Regions from separate parts of the Echinimonas agarilytica genome, predicted to be linked through region 1. Evidence: predicted binding sites of a transcription regulator. Region 1 holds the regulator's gene; the other holds the start of a gene.

Region 1 (5,259 bases):
TGCGTTTTTCTGGGGGCGTGATGAGTCCCTCCGCAGACATTTCAACCAACTGTTGGCGCGCTAAATCTTGAAGGATTGCGTCCACATACTCGGTTAGCGTCATTGCGTTTTTACCTAAAAATAACTCGGCTTTTAGCAATGGGTACAATTGCTTAACGCAGAACAGCAGATCGTGCTTGCTAGTGCTGTCGCGCGCATCGATTAGCGCAGCAACCAGTGAAGGAATGATAAATACATGGATGATGTTATTGCGGTAATAAGTCATTACCACTTGACCATATTTATCCAGACTCACAACGTTGCCAAAGGTGTCTTTGGTCACGGTGAGTTTTTCTAGAGCGAGAGTTTGTTCTAGTAACTGCTGCCCCGTTTGCACTGGCACTGTGGTATTTTCGTGGTAAGGCGCATTGCGCGCTAGGCTTAAACATACATCCATAAATGTTGCGAGGCTTTGTTCGCTCAGCGCTCTTTTCTCGCAGCTCAGTAAGCTCAATGTGCTTAAAGTCAGGCCGTTGACGGCGGCCGAGTTGTTGATTTCGGTCATCACATTCTCAGCCAATGAGTTGACCGCTTGGGACATCCATTTGGGCCGGTCCTCCATACGTTCCTGGCGCCACTGCGGGGCGATTTTGGTGAGGTGTTCGTCGAGTGATACAGGCGTACCAAAATTGACAAAACCTTGTCCATAATTGCGCAGTTTGCCAATAATCTTCAGGCTGTTCCAAAGGCTTTCTTTTTCTTTATCTTCGCCTTTTAATTCCTTCAAATAGGTGGTGACTTCCATGACGTGCTCATACCCTAAATAGATAGGCACAAATACAATCGGCCGAGATTCAGAAACCAATTGGCTTTGAACTGTCATGGCGAACATACCGGTTTTAGGCGACAGCAATCTGCCCGTGCGGCTGCGACCCCCTTCGGTAAAATATTCGACAGGAAAGCCTTCTTTAATCAACCAACTCAAATACTCCCGAAACACGGTTGAATACAACTTGTTACCCCGGAATGAACGGCGAATAAAGAATGCTCCTCCGCGGCGAAATATTGGACCTGCCGGCCAGAAATTTAAGTTAATACCGGCTGCAATATGAGGGGGAACCAAGCCTTGTTGATAAATCACATAACTAAGCAGCATGTAATCCATATGGCTTCGGTGGCAAGGTACGTAGACGATTTCCTTCCCGGATTCAGCGAGTTGGCGTACCTGTTCCATGTTGTTGATGTTGATGCCGCCATAAATGCGGTTCCATAACCACGTCATGAAGCGATCTAATATCACCACCAAAGTATTAGAATACGTAGCAGCAATCTCCTTCATATACACTTGAGCTTGTGCGCGCATCTGCTCTTGTTTGCCCGGATCTGCATCGGTGATTTGCGCAATTGCTGGGTTTTTCGACAGCTCTTTAAACATGCGCTTATGATTCGGTAAACGAGGACCCGTAGAGGCCAAACGTTGACGATAAAAATGGGCGCGGGCCAAACGGGCAATACGGTGAGCACTTTTGTCATTGTCGCCAAAGCGCTCGGCAAATTCGTGTAATGATACAGGTGTGGCTAAACGCACGAAATGAGAGCGTCCAAGAAACAGAACCGTCCACGCTTTACGGAGCCAACCCGGGGTTGGGCGTTCGGCCAACCAAGACAATAATCCAGCTTTTGTCTTGCCGGGATTTCTCCCCCAAAAGTGCTGCACCGGCAGCAGCTGAATATCGAGTTCGGGGGAAGCCTTGTGAGCTTCCAACAAGGCGCGAAGCGCTTTTTTCAATCTAGTTTGGTGAGTCCTACCAAATCGCTTACCACTAATAAATAAAACAGACGGATGTGCGCTGTGACTATATGGACTGGGAAGGCCAGCTTTGGAGGTAATCTCAGCAAGCATCATGGTATCAACGGCAGAATCGTTCTCCATGACATAAACCACGGGCTGTTTGGTTTCAGCCAGCGTTTCAATCGCGTCAGAACAAATTGGACGCGTATGAACCAATAGTTTCAATGGCCACTTCATAATAGAGGCGAAGAACTTGGAGTGATGAATCATTTTTGAAGCTGCAAAGTAGGTACAAGAACCGCAATTATAACAAAGCTTGAAAACAATATTCTGTTGTTATTTTGTGTTGCGATCATGGCAATACTGTATTACTGTACAGTGGTACTGTATAAAACAACAGGCATAAAGATGCGACCTTTAACCCCAAGACAAGCTGAAATTTTTCAACTGATTAAAGACACAATTGATGCGACAGGCATGCCTCCAACACGAGCTGAAATTGCTCGCCAGTTGGGCTTTCGTAGCGCGAATGCTGCTGAAGAGCATCTAAAAGCCCTGGCACGAAAAGGCGTTATTGAAATACTTGCAGGTACCTCGCGAGGGATTCGAATTCTCGGCGAAGAAGCATCGAATGATGAGTCTGGCTTGCCGCTTATTGGTCAAGTTGCAGCAGGGGAGCCAATCTTAGCTCAAGAGCATGTTGAGTCACATTACGCAGTAGACCCATCGATGTTTAGTCCCAAGGCTGATTTTTTGTTACGTGTTCACGGCGATAGCATGAAAGACATTGGCATTCTTGATGGTGATTTGTTGGCCGTACATCGCACTCAAGTCGCACGAAATGGGCAAGTAGTAGTTGCCAGAGTTGAAGACGATGTCACGGTAAAGCGTTTACAACAAAAAGGGCATCACGTGACCTTGCTGGCAGAAAACGAAGACTTTGCACCAATCGAAGTCGATTTGAGAACGCAACCTTTTAATATTGAAGGGTTGGCCGTTGGTGTGATTCGTAATGGGAATTGGTTATGAAACATTTACTGCAGACAAAGATTAAACACCCGGGTGTTTGGCACCCAAATGGACTTAATACTGTTAAAACAGTGACATCTGGTCATGCATTTATTGATAGCGAGCTACCTAATGGTGGGTGGCAAAGTGGTCATATTTATGAAGTGTTGGCAGGCCAACACAGTGCCGTATTCTCACTGCTAAAACTGACTCTCAAAGCGTTAAGTCAGCAACGCCGGTGGTTGGTGTTACTCAATCCGCCTAAATGGGTTTTAGATGAAATCTCAGAGATGAAGGGCTTGCGACCTGAGCATTTACTGATTGTTCATGGCCGCCGCGAATCAGATACGCTTTGGGCCACTGAACAAGCGATGCGAAATGACAATGCAGCATGTATATTGGCATGGCCTGATTCTTTAGATGAGCGGGATATCAAGCGGCTAAAGCTTGCTTCTAAAGGAAAAAACGCATTGAGTTTTGTATTTCCTATGGAAGATACCACTGCAAGCTGCGGCTCTCAGTTAAAAATCATTGCTCATCAGCATAGTTCTGATGCCCAAAAAATAGTGCTTCCATGTTTGGAAAACAATCAGTTAGACGCAAGTAACGATAATCTGCATTAAATCTGCGTTTACTCTTGCTCAGAAAGAAGTCGAGCAAGAGAAGTAGATCACCTTTCTAACAATTAGTTTTTATCCATTGTTAAAAATATTTAACAATCGAATAAAAAACAACCAATTCAAAAACAGCTAGTTAGCTAAATTCCAGCAATAGAGCTTCTGCTCTATCTAATTGAATCTTAAGTTTGAAATACGGTTCTGCTAGAGAGATCTCTAGACTAAACCTAAGATTTACTTAATTCTTTAAATGTAACCAATAACGTTTTTATGTCTTCGGCATAATGCTGTCTACGTTATCTGATACCGCTCGTTTATCACGTGCTGGATGGAGGAATTAACGTGAGCGTTGTACGAAAAGGACTGTCTGCGGTTGTAGCCTTACTGATTCAAAGTAAAGTTATGGCAGAAGATATGCCGTTAAACCTGACCAAAGGCGTTACCGAAGTAAGCGGCCGTGTGTATGACCTACATATGACCATTTTTTACATTTGTTGTGTGATTGGCTTCATTGTGTTTGGCGCAATGTTTTACGCCATCATTAAACATCGTAAATCTAGAGGCGCTGTTGCCGCCAATTTCCATGAAAGCACCAAAATAGAAATATTGTGGACAGCAATTCCGCTTGTGATCCTCGTGGGTATGGCCATCCCAGCGACGAGCACGCTCATTGCAATGGAAAATACTGATGATGCCGATGTCACCATTCAAGTTACAGGAAGCCAGTGGAAGTGGCATTACCGTTATTTTGAGGATGACCTAGAATACTTCAGTGTACTGGCGACACCTCGCCAACAGATCGATAATAAACTCGAAAAAAGTGAGAATTACTTACTTGAAGTCGATCGGCCCCTCGTTATTCCCATCAACAAAAAAGTGCGTTTTTTAATGACCTCAGATGATGTGATTCATTCTTGGTGGGTCCCTGAATTTGCAGTTAAAAAAGACGCTAACCCCGGCTTTATTAATGAGGCTTGGACTAATGTACCCAAGCCCGGTATTTACCGAGGTCAATGTGCCGAGCTATGCGGCAAAGACCACGGGTTTATGCCCATCGTTGTGATTGCAAAAGAGCAAGCGGATTACGACCAGTGGATGGCTGAGCAAAAAGCTGAACAAGCCGCGGTTGCCGAAGAAGAGCAACGTTTGCTAGCGCTACAAATGAGCGAGCAAGAGCTGATGGAGTTGGGTGAGCAAGTCTACCTAGCGTCATGTGCAGCATGTCATCAACCAAATGGGCAAGGGCTGCCGGGAATGTTTCCGGCGTTGAGAGGAAGTCCAATGGTGCTTGAAGATAAGGTCGCTCATATCGATATTGTGCTCCATGGTAAGGCTGGCACTGCCATGCCTCCGTTTGGTAAACAGCTTGCACTTAAAGAGTTGGCCGCCGTGGTGACATACGAACGTAACGCTTGGGGTAACGACACCGGTGAACTCATTCAAGCGTCTGACATTCAATCTCGCCGAAACGCGTCAAATTAAGGGAGTTAATCGTGACGACACTGACCGAATCAAACACGACCGATGACCAGCACGCTGGTGAGCATGAGCACCACGGTGCACCCAAAGGCATTATGCGGTGGGTATTGACCACTAATCACAAAGATATTGGCACTCTATATTTGTTGTTTGCCTTTGCCATGTTTTTACTTGGCGGCGCGATGGCCATGATCATTCGCGCTGAGCTATTTCAGCCCGGCCTACAACTCGTAGAACCCAATTTCTTCAACCAAATGACCACTGTTCACGGCCTCATTATGGTGTTTGGTGCGGTAATGCCAGCATTTACCGGATTGGCCAATTGGATGATTCCAATGATGATCGGAGCACCTGATATGGCGCTACCGAGAATGAATAACTGGA
Region 2 (5,259 bases), 190 kb from region 1:
GAATGTCGTCGGCCACAAGTCTATTTTCTAGGATATTTTTTTGATCTTGCATTAACTGATCTGCCATGCGAGCGGTTTGAGCGGCATCTTGGTGGCGAGAGCAGGTGCCTGCAAGTGCTTCGGTTTGCAAATGCTGTTGTTGGCGGTGAAACAAGCGTTCCGGTGAACAACCAAAGAATGAACTGTGCTCATTGGTTTGAATACCAAAGTGATAGCAGTGGGGCTGTTGGCGTTGCCACGTTTGTAATAGCTGCCAGCAATTCGGTGAATGCTCAGTGGTCAATTTGGTTTCGCGGCAGAGCACAACTTTAGGTATTTCAAGCTGTTGTTGCGCCTGAGTGAGATTTTCAACCAATTGTTCCCAGCCCGAGTAGTCTGGTTGATGTTCTTGTTGCGACACCGACAGCGTTGGGGCTCTAAGCGGCGCAGGAGCTTTGAGGTTGTTGAGCTCCGCTTGTGCTTTACGTATTTGAGCGCGCCATTGACTTGGCTCTATTGCTACGTAAAACAGTAACCAGTGTTGGTCACCCTGTCGCCTAAATTCATGCTTGGGCAAATAGAGGCGATTTCCGCCCATTTCTGTCACCCGAGGATCGCCCAGCGTAAAACCGTGCCCGCCGTAATAACGCCAGTCTAATTGTTCGGAATGAGTTTGGTGACGACGCCATGTCGCTTTGTTTGCGCATGCTTGATCCAGCCACCAAGTGTCAACGCTGCCTGAAATTGCCGCTTCTGTTTGATGATCGCGCGATTGCCAATAAAGCTTGGGGAATTCAACTTGCTCGTTAAGCCAAGGCAAAGCCTGCGTCGTTGAAAGTTTAACCTGAAGCTGCACCAAGGTTGGATGCTCCGGAATGCTAAGGCATTCCAGCTGCTGAGATAGCCTTTTGATGGCGTCTTCGAGCGGCGTTAAAGCAACTGTTTGCACGTATGGGTACCAGGTCCTTGTCTTGTTAAAACATCATACTATGTAAATTGTTTTGAATGATGATCTAACACATGAGTTATTTGAGTGTCTTACACCACAGAATGTAAGACATTTAATACGGATAGTCATGTTCCATGATCGCCAAGGATGGTTTTTATTTGCGTTCACCTCGTTATTGCTGCATTTACTTTTAGTAGTATTAATACAGTCACTTGGTAGTAAGCGCGTGCAGTTAATAACGCATAAAAAACCAATTCAAGCGCAGCTCATCACTCACCAACGTGTGGTGCAATCCCCGCCAGAGCCGGTGATTGTTGAGCCTTTGCGCTCAGAGTTAGATGAAGCCGGTTCAAATGAGCCAACAGCTGTGGCGATCGAACGAGAGTTTTCAAGCGAAAACATGCAGGAACCAGAGGCTCGAAAACGTTTGATGGAACAACCCCTACAAACTAACCCTCAGGAAAACAAGCCAACACCTCTGCCCGCGTGGCGCCGTTGGCGTACTGAAGGGATTCACACCTCAAATGCCTCGGCGAATGTTTTATTGCAGTCTGACCCCTCCGATAAAAAACCATCACCCGCTAATTTACAATCTCGACTTCAACCTTGGTTGCAACACTTTCCGGTTGAGTCGGCTTACGACACGGGCGGTGGCGCACAAGTGATTGAAGTGAACGGCCGTTGTTATTTCGTACAAGATAAATCGGTGCTCGATGCTCAACAGTCTGGGCACATTTGGTCGCCCGCCACCGGTTGTGGAAAACGGCCTGATAGCTTGGCATGGCAAGCGTTTCAGCAACGCCTTAAAAAGCGTCATCAAGCTGCATTGGAAGATCAGTAAAAATCCCACTGCCCGTAGGCCACCAACGTATGCACAAGATTGATGTCGTAATCACCATCAATTCCATCTCGCAAAGGTGAATGTGAGGTAATTGACGTTGATGTTAGTCGTATTGTGGGCCAATTGAGGCCTCGCCATTGGAATGCTTTGATTTGAATGAAATTCGGTAGCGTTAAAGTGGGGGACAGCCGACAGCAGACCGTCGGCTCTTATGACTTAGCTGATTTATTGTGCTGTTAGCTTCCAGGTTCTCACCCAGTCGACTTTCATGGTGTTCCTGGAGTCATCTAATAGGTCTGACTTGGCCGGTAGTCCGCCCACCCATGATGAATCTTGAGTCCACAAGTCCCAAATCAGGTGCTGTTCTAAGGTAAAAGGCAATTCAGTAGTGATTTGGCCTGCGGGTTCACCATTGAGATAAAATTGCACATGATGTTCGTCTTTCCACCACGCACCGACCACATGATAAGCCTCGTTCCATTTGACGCCTTTTAGTGTGTTGCCGTCAGACAGTTTACGGTTGTCATAATTGCCTTTAGCACGCTCAGTGGTGCCATCTTTGACCACAAAATACTGCGAACTCATTTGCCAAGGGTAATCTGGGTTATCGTAGTCGCTTGATGGGTTTGAATTATTTTCAATGATATCAATTTCATCGCGGTTATTGATGTCACCGTTGTTGAGCCAAAAGGTGTTATAGGCAGAAATATGAGCCGTTTTAATTCGGCTTTCGGTGTACATGGGAAATTTGATCTTAGCCTTGGAACGTACACGAGATGTTTCAAACCACTGCTCGTCACTTTCTGCGTTTAAAGTGGCTTTAATCCACAAATTTCCATCGGCAACGCCAGAGTTCTTATTCAACATATTGACCGGTGTATCGCCGTAGTTCCAGTTGGTTTTGAGCCATTTGTTGGCATCCCATTGGTCAAATTCGTCAGATAGAGCTTCAACTTTTTGCCAAACCATGCCCTTAGGCGTGGTGTCATGAAATGAAACGAAGCTGGGCTGATTAGGGTTCGCTTTGTTGACGTCAATCAGCGCTGATTGTTCATTCGCTGCATAGCTACCAGGTATGGCCATGAACAAACATGCAAGTAGAAGTAAGGAACTTTCTTTTTTGTTAAACATAATCAGTTAACCGTTAATTATAAGTGTTTCTTACCATACGTGCTCAAGGTTTATTTTCAACTGAAAAATACCGGTTTCAAAGCCAAATATGAATGTTCATTCCGTTTTATAAAAACGCAGAGCTGACGATTTATTCTTGAAGATCAACACCAAGCGGCTCTTTCATCGCTTGCGGAAAAGCGCTTAGAACAATCGCATATTTACAGCGCCCTGAACCTTTTTTATACTGTATAAGTGTACAGTTATTTGCGAGTGTTTTATGGCATTGCTTCAGCCTCTATTTCATAGCGGAAAAATATGGCGTGGTAAGGCTGTTCAGCCGCGAACGCATGGGGTTATGTCTTCAGGCATAGAAGCCATGGATCAACTTCTATTAGGGGGGTGGCCTCGTGGGCATGTGTCTGAATTGCTTCACCAAGGGCAAGGTATTGGTGAGCTACGATTATTATTGCCAATACTTGCACGCCTTTCTGAACAAGCTACGGCTAATGCTCAGTGGTTGGTATTCGTAGCGCCTCCCTTTATTCCATATGCACCAGCGCTGCAGTCTGCGGGCATTGATATTTCGCGTATTCTCTGGCTCCAACCGGAGCAACCTAAACAAGGTTTATGGGCCACAGAGCAATGCTTAAAAAGTGGCAGTTGTGTTGGTGTCTTAAGTTGGCTTGAATCGTCTATTTATCCAAAATTTAAGCTCAAAGGGCCCGACATTCGACGCTTGCAATTAGCCGCCGATCAAGGCCAAAGTTTTTCATGGTTGATACGGCCAGAGCGCTATAGAACTGAAGCATCGCCAGCGACTTGTAGGTTGGTGTTATCGGCCACTTCAGCGCAGCAGATGTTGTCTGTTGAATGCCTAAAGCGCAGAGGGGCGTGGCCGCTGAGCGCCGTTCGTATCACCTTACCTGGTGAGCCGCTGCATGATTATGTGGATGAGACCGAAATAGCGCCACAACTGGTTCGTGGGCCTTGGCAGCAGAGCGGTTTATGTCTCGAATAGTCGCGTGGTTGTTTGTCGACTTTGCTCACCTTCAAGCCGATGCGCTTGCCGCTCAGCATGAAGCAATGAGTGTCATTGTACTTGATGCGCGAAAGCGGGTCATGCAATGCTCTGAATTCGCGTCTGCAGCGGGAATTCACTGTGGGATGAGCGTTGCAAAGGCGCTAGCGCTAGCGCCAGATACAGCTGTGCGAATGGACGACAATGCTTATCAACAGCAATTGCTCTCTCAAATCTCCGAATCTTGTTATGACGTATGTGCGCAATTAGCCATCCAATTTAACCGTGGCATTTTATTTGAAACTCGCAGCATGTGGCGTTTATTTGGAGGGCGTCAGAGTTATTGGCAAGTGCTAGAACAGCGGCTGCATCAAGCGGGTTTTCGCTATTACGCGGCGGCAGGAGTCACTCCTATGGCCGCTTACACGCTGGCACAGGCAAAGCAACATTTACCGATGGGAAGTGAGCGGGAACTGGATCTTGCTGTGGCGGATTTAACGGTGACTCAACTGCCATTAGAACCCCCAGGCCAATCTGCTTTAACTGGGGTTGGGATGAAAACTTTACGCGACTTGCTGCACATCCCTATGGCCGATTGGAAGATACGCTTTGGCGGAGAGATTGCTGCATGGCTTGCGGCTTTCAAAGGTGAAAAGGAGCCTCATCAAAAATATACAGAACCCGCGTGGTTTAAACCTTTGCCACATTTTGAGTATCGTTGGAATTGCCTCCATGAAATTAGCTATGCCGATGGGTTGTTGTTCCCGTTACAGCGTATTTTGAAATTATTAGGGCGTTATCTACAGCGTCGGCAATTCGCTGCTCAAAGTGTGTGCATGACATTAGAGCATCGTGAACAACCGGATACCGAGCTTATATTTCGAATGGCTGAACCTGAGCATCGAGCCGATGAATTTATGCAAATTGCGCAACTTAGAATTCACCAAATGCCATTGTCCGAGCCAGTGCAAAGTCTGGTGATTAAAGTTGAAAACCTAGTGCTGCAACAAGCGCCTGCTTCAGATCTGTTTATTCAAAATACAGGGCTGGGGCTATCCGACCATCAGCTGTTAAGTCGTTTGCAAAGTCGCTTAACTTCGAGCGCGGTAATGAGAATTAAAAGTGCCCCTGATCCTCGCCCGGAACGCTCATGGGCTTGTGTGAAGCCTGCTGCAAAAGCTGCCTTTGAACCTGAATTTACGGTGCGACAGCGACGACCCAATTGGTTACTGCCGCAACCTCAGCCTTTGATACGGAAGTCATTTGAACTTCAAACAGCACCAGAGCGAATCGTAAGCGGCTGGTGGGACAACCAACCTGTGCAGCGCGATTATTTCATTGCCCGAGATGCAGATGATC

Evidence for each region. Region 1 encodes LexA, which represses DNA repair genes until DNA is damaged. Its sites were predicted from a motif close to TACTGTATNNNNATACAGTA; they were not measured.
Region 2: imuA (translesion DNA synthesis-associated protein ImuA) is a predicted target of LexA. The motif match lies at 3,125-3,144, and genes of this name have one in related genera.

What each region holds. Positions count from the first base shown of each region.
Region 1 covers NZ_JAMQGP010000008.1:40,310-45,568, reverse strand. The annotation lists gene plsB (glycerol-3-phosphate 1-O-acyltransferase PlsB) at 1-2,041, opposite strand, end outside; gene lexA (transcriptional repressor LexA) at 2,180-2,800, shown strand; gene NAF29_RS14795 (SulA-like leucine-rich domain-containing protein) at 2,797-3,402, shown strand; gene coxB (cytochrome c oxidase subunit II) at 3,799-4,878, shown strand; gene ctaD (cytochrome c oxidase subunit I) at 4,899-5,259, shown strand, end outside.
Region 2 covers NZ_JAMQGP010000008.1:231,471-236,729, reverse strand. The annotation lists gene NAF29_RS15690 (isochorismate synthase) at 1-928, opposite strand, end outside; gene NAF29_RS15685 (hypothetical protein) at 1,155-1,769, shown strand; gene NAF29_RS15680 (LamG domain-containing protein) at 1,995-2,900, opposite strand; gene imuA (translesion DNA synthesis-associated protein ImuA) at 3,160-3,900, shown strand; gene NAF29_RS15670 (Y-family DNA polymerase) at 3,888-5,259, shown strand, end outside.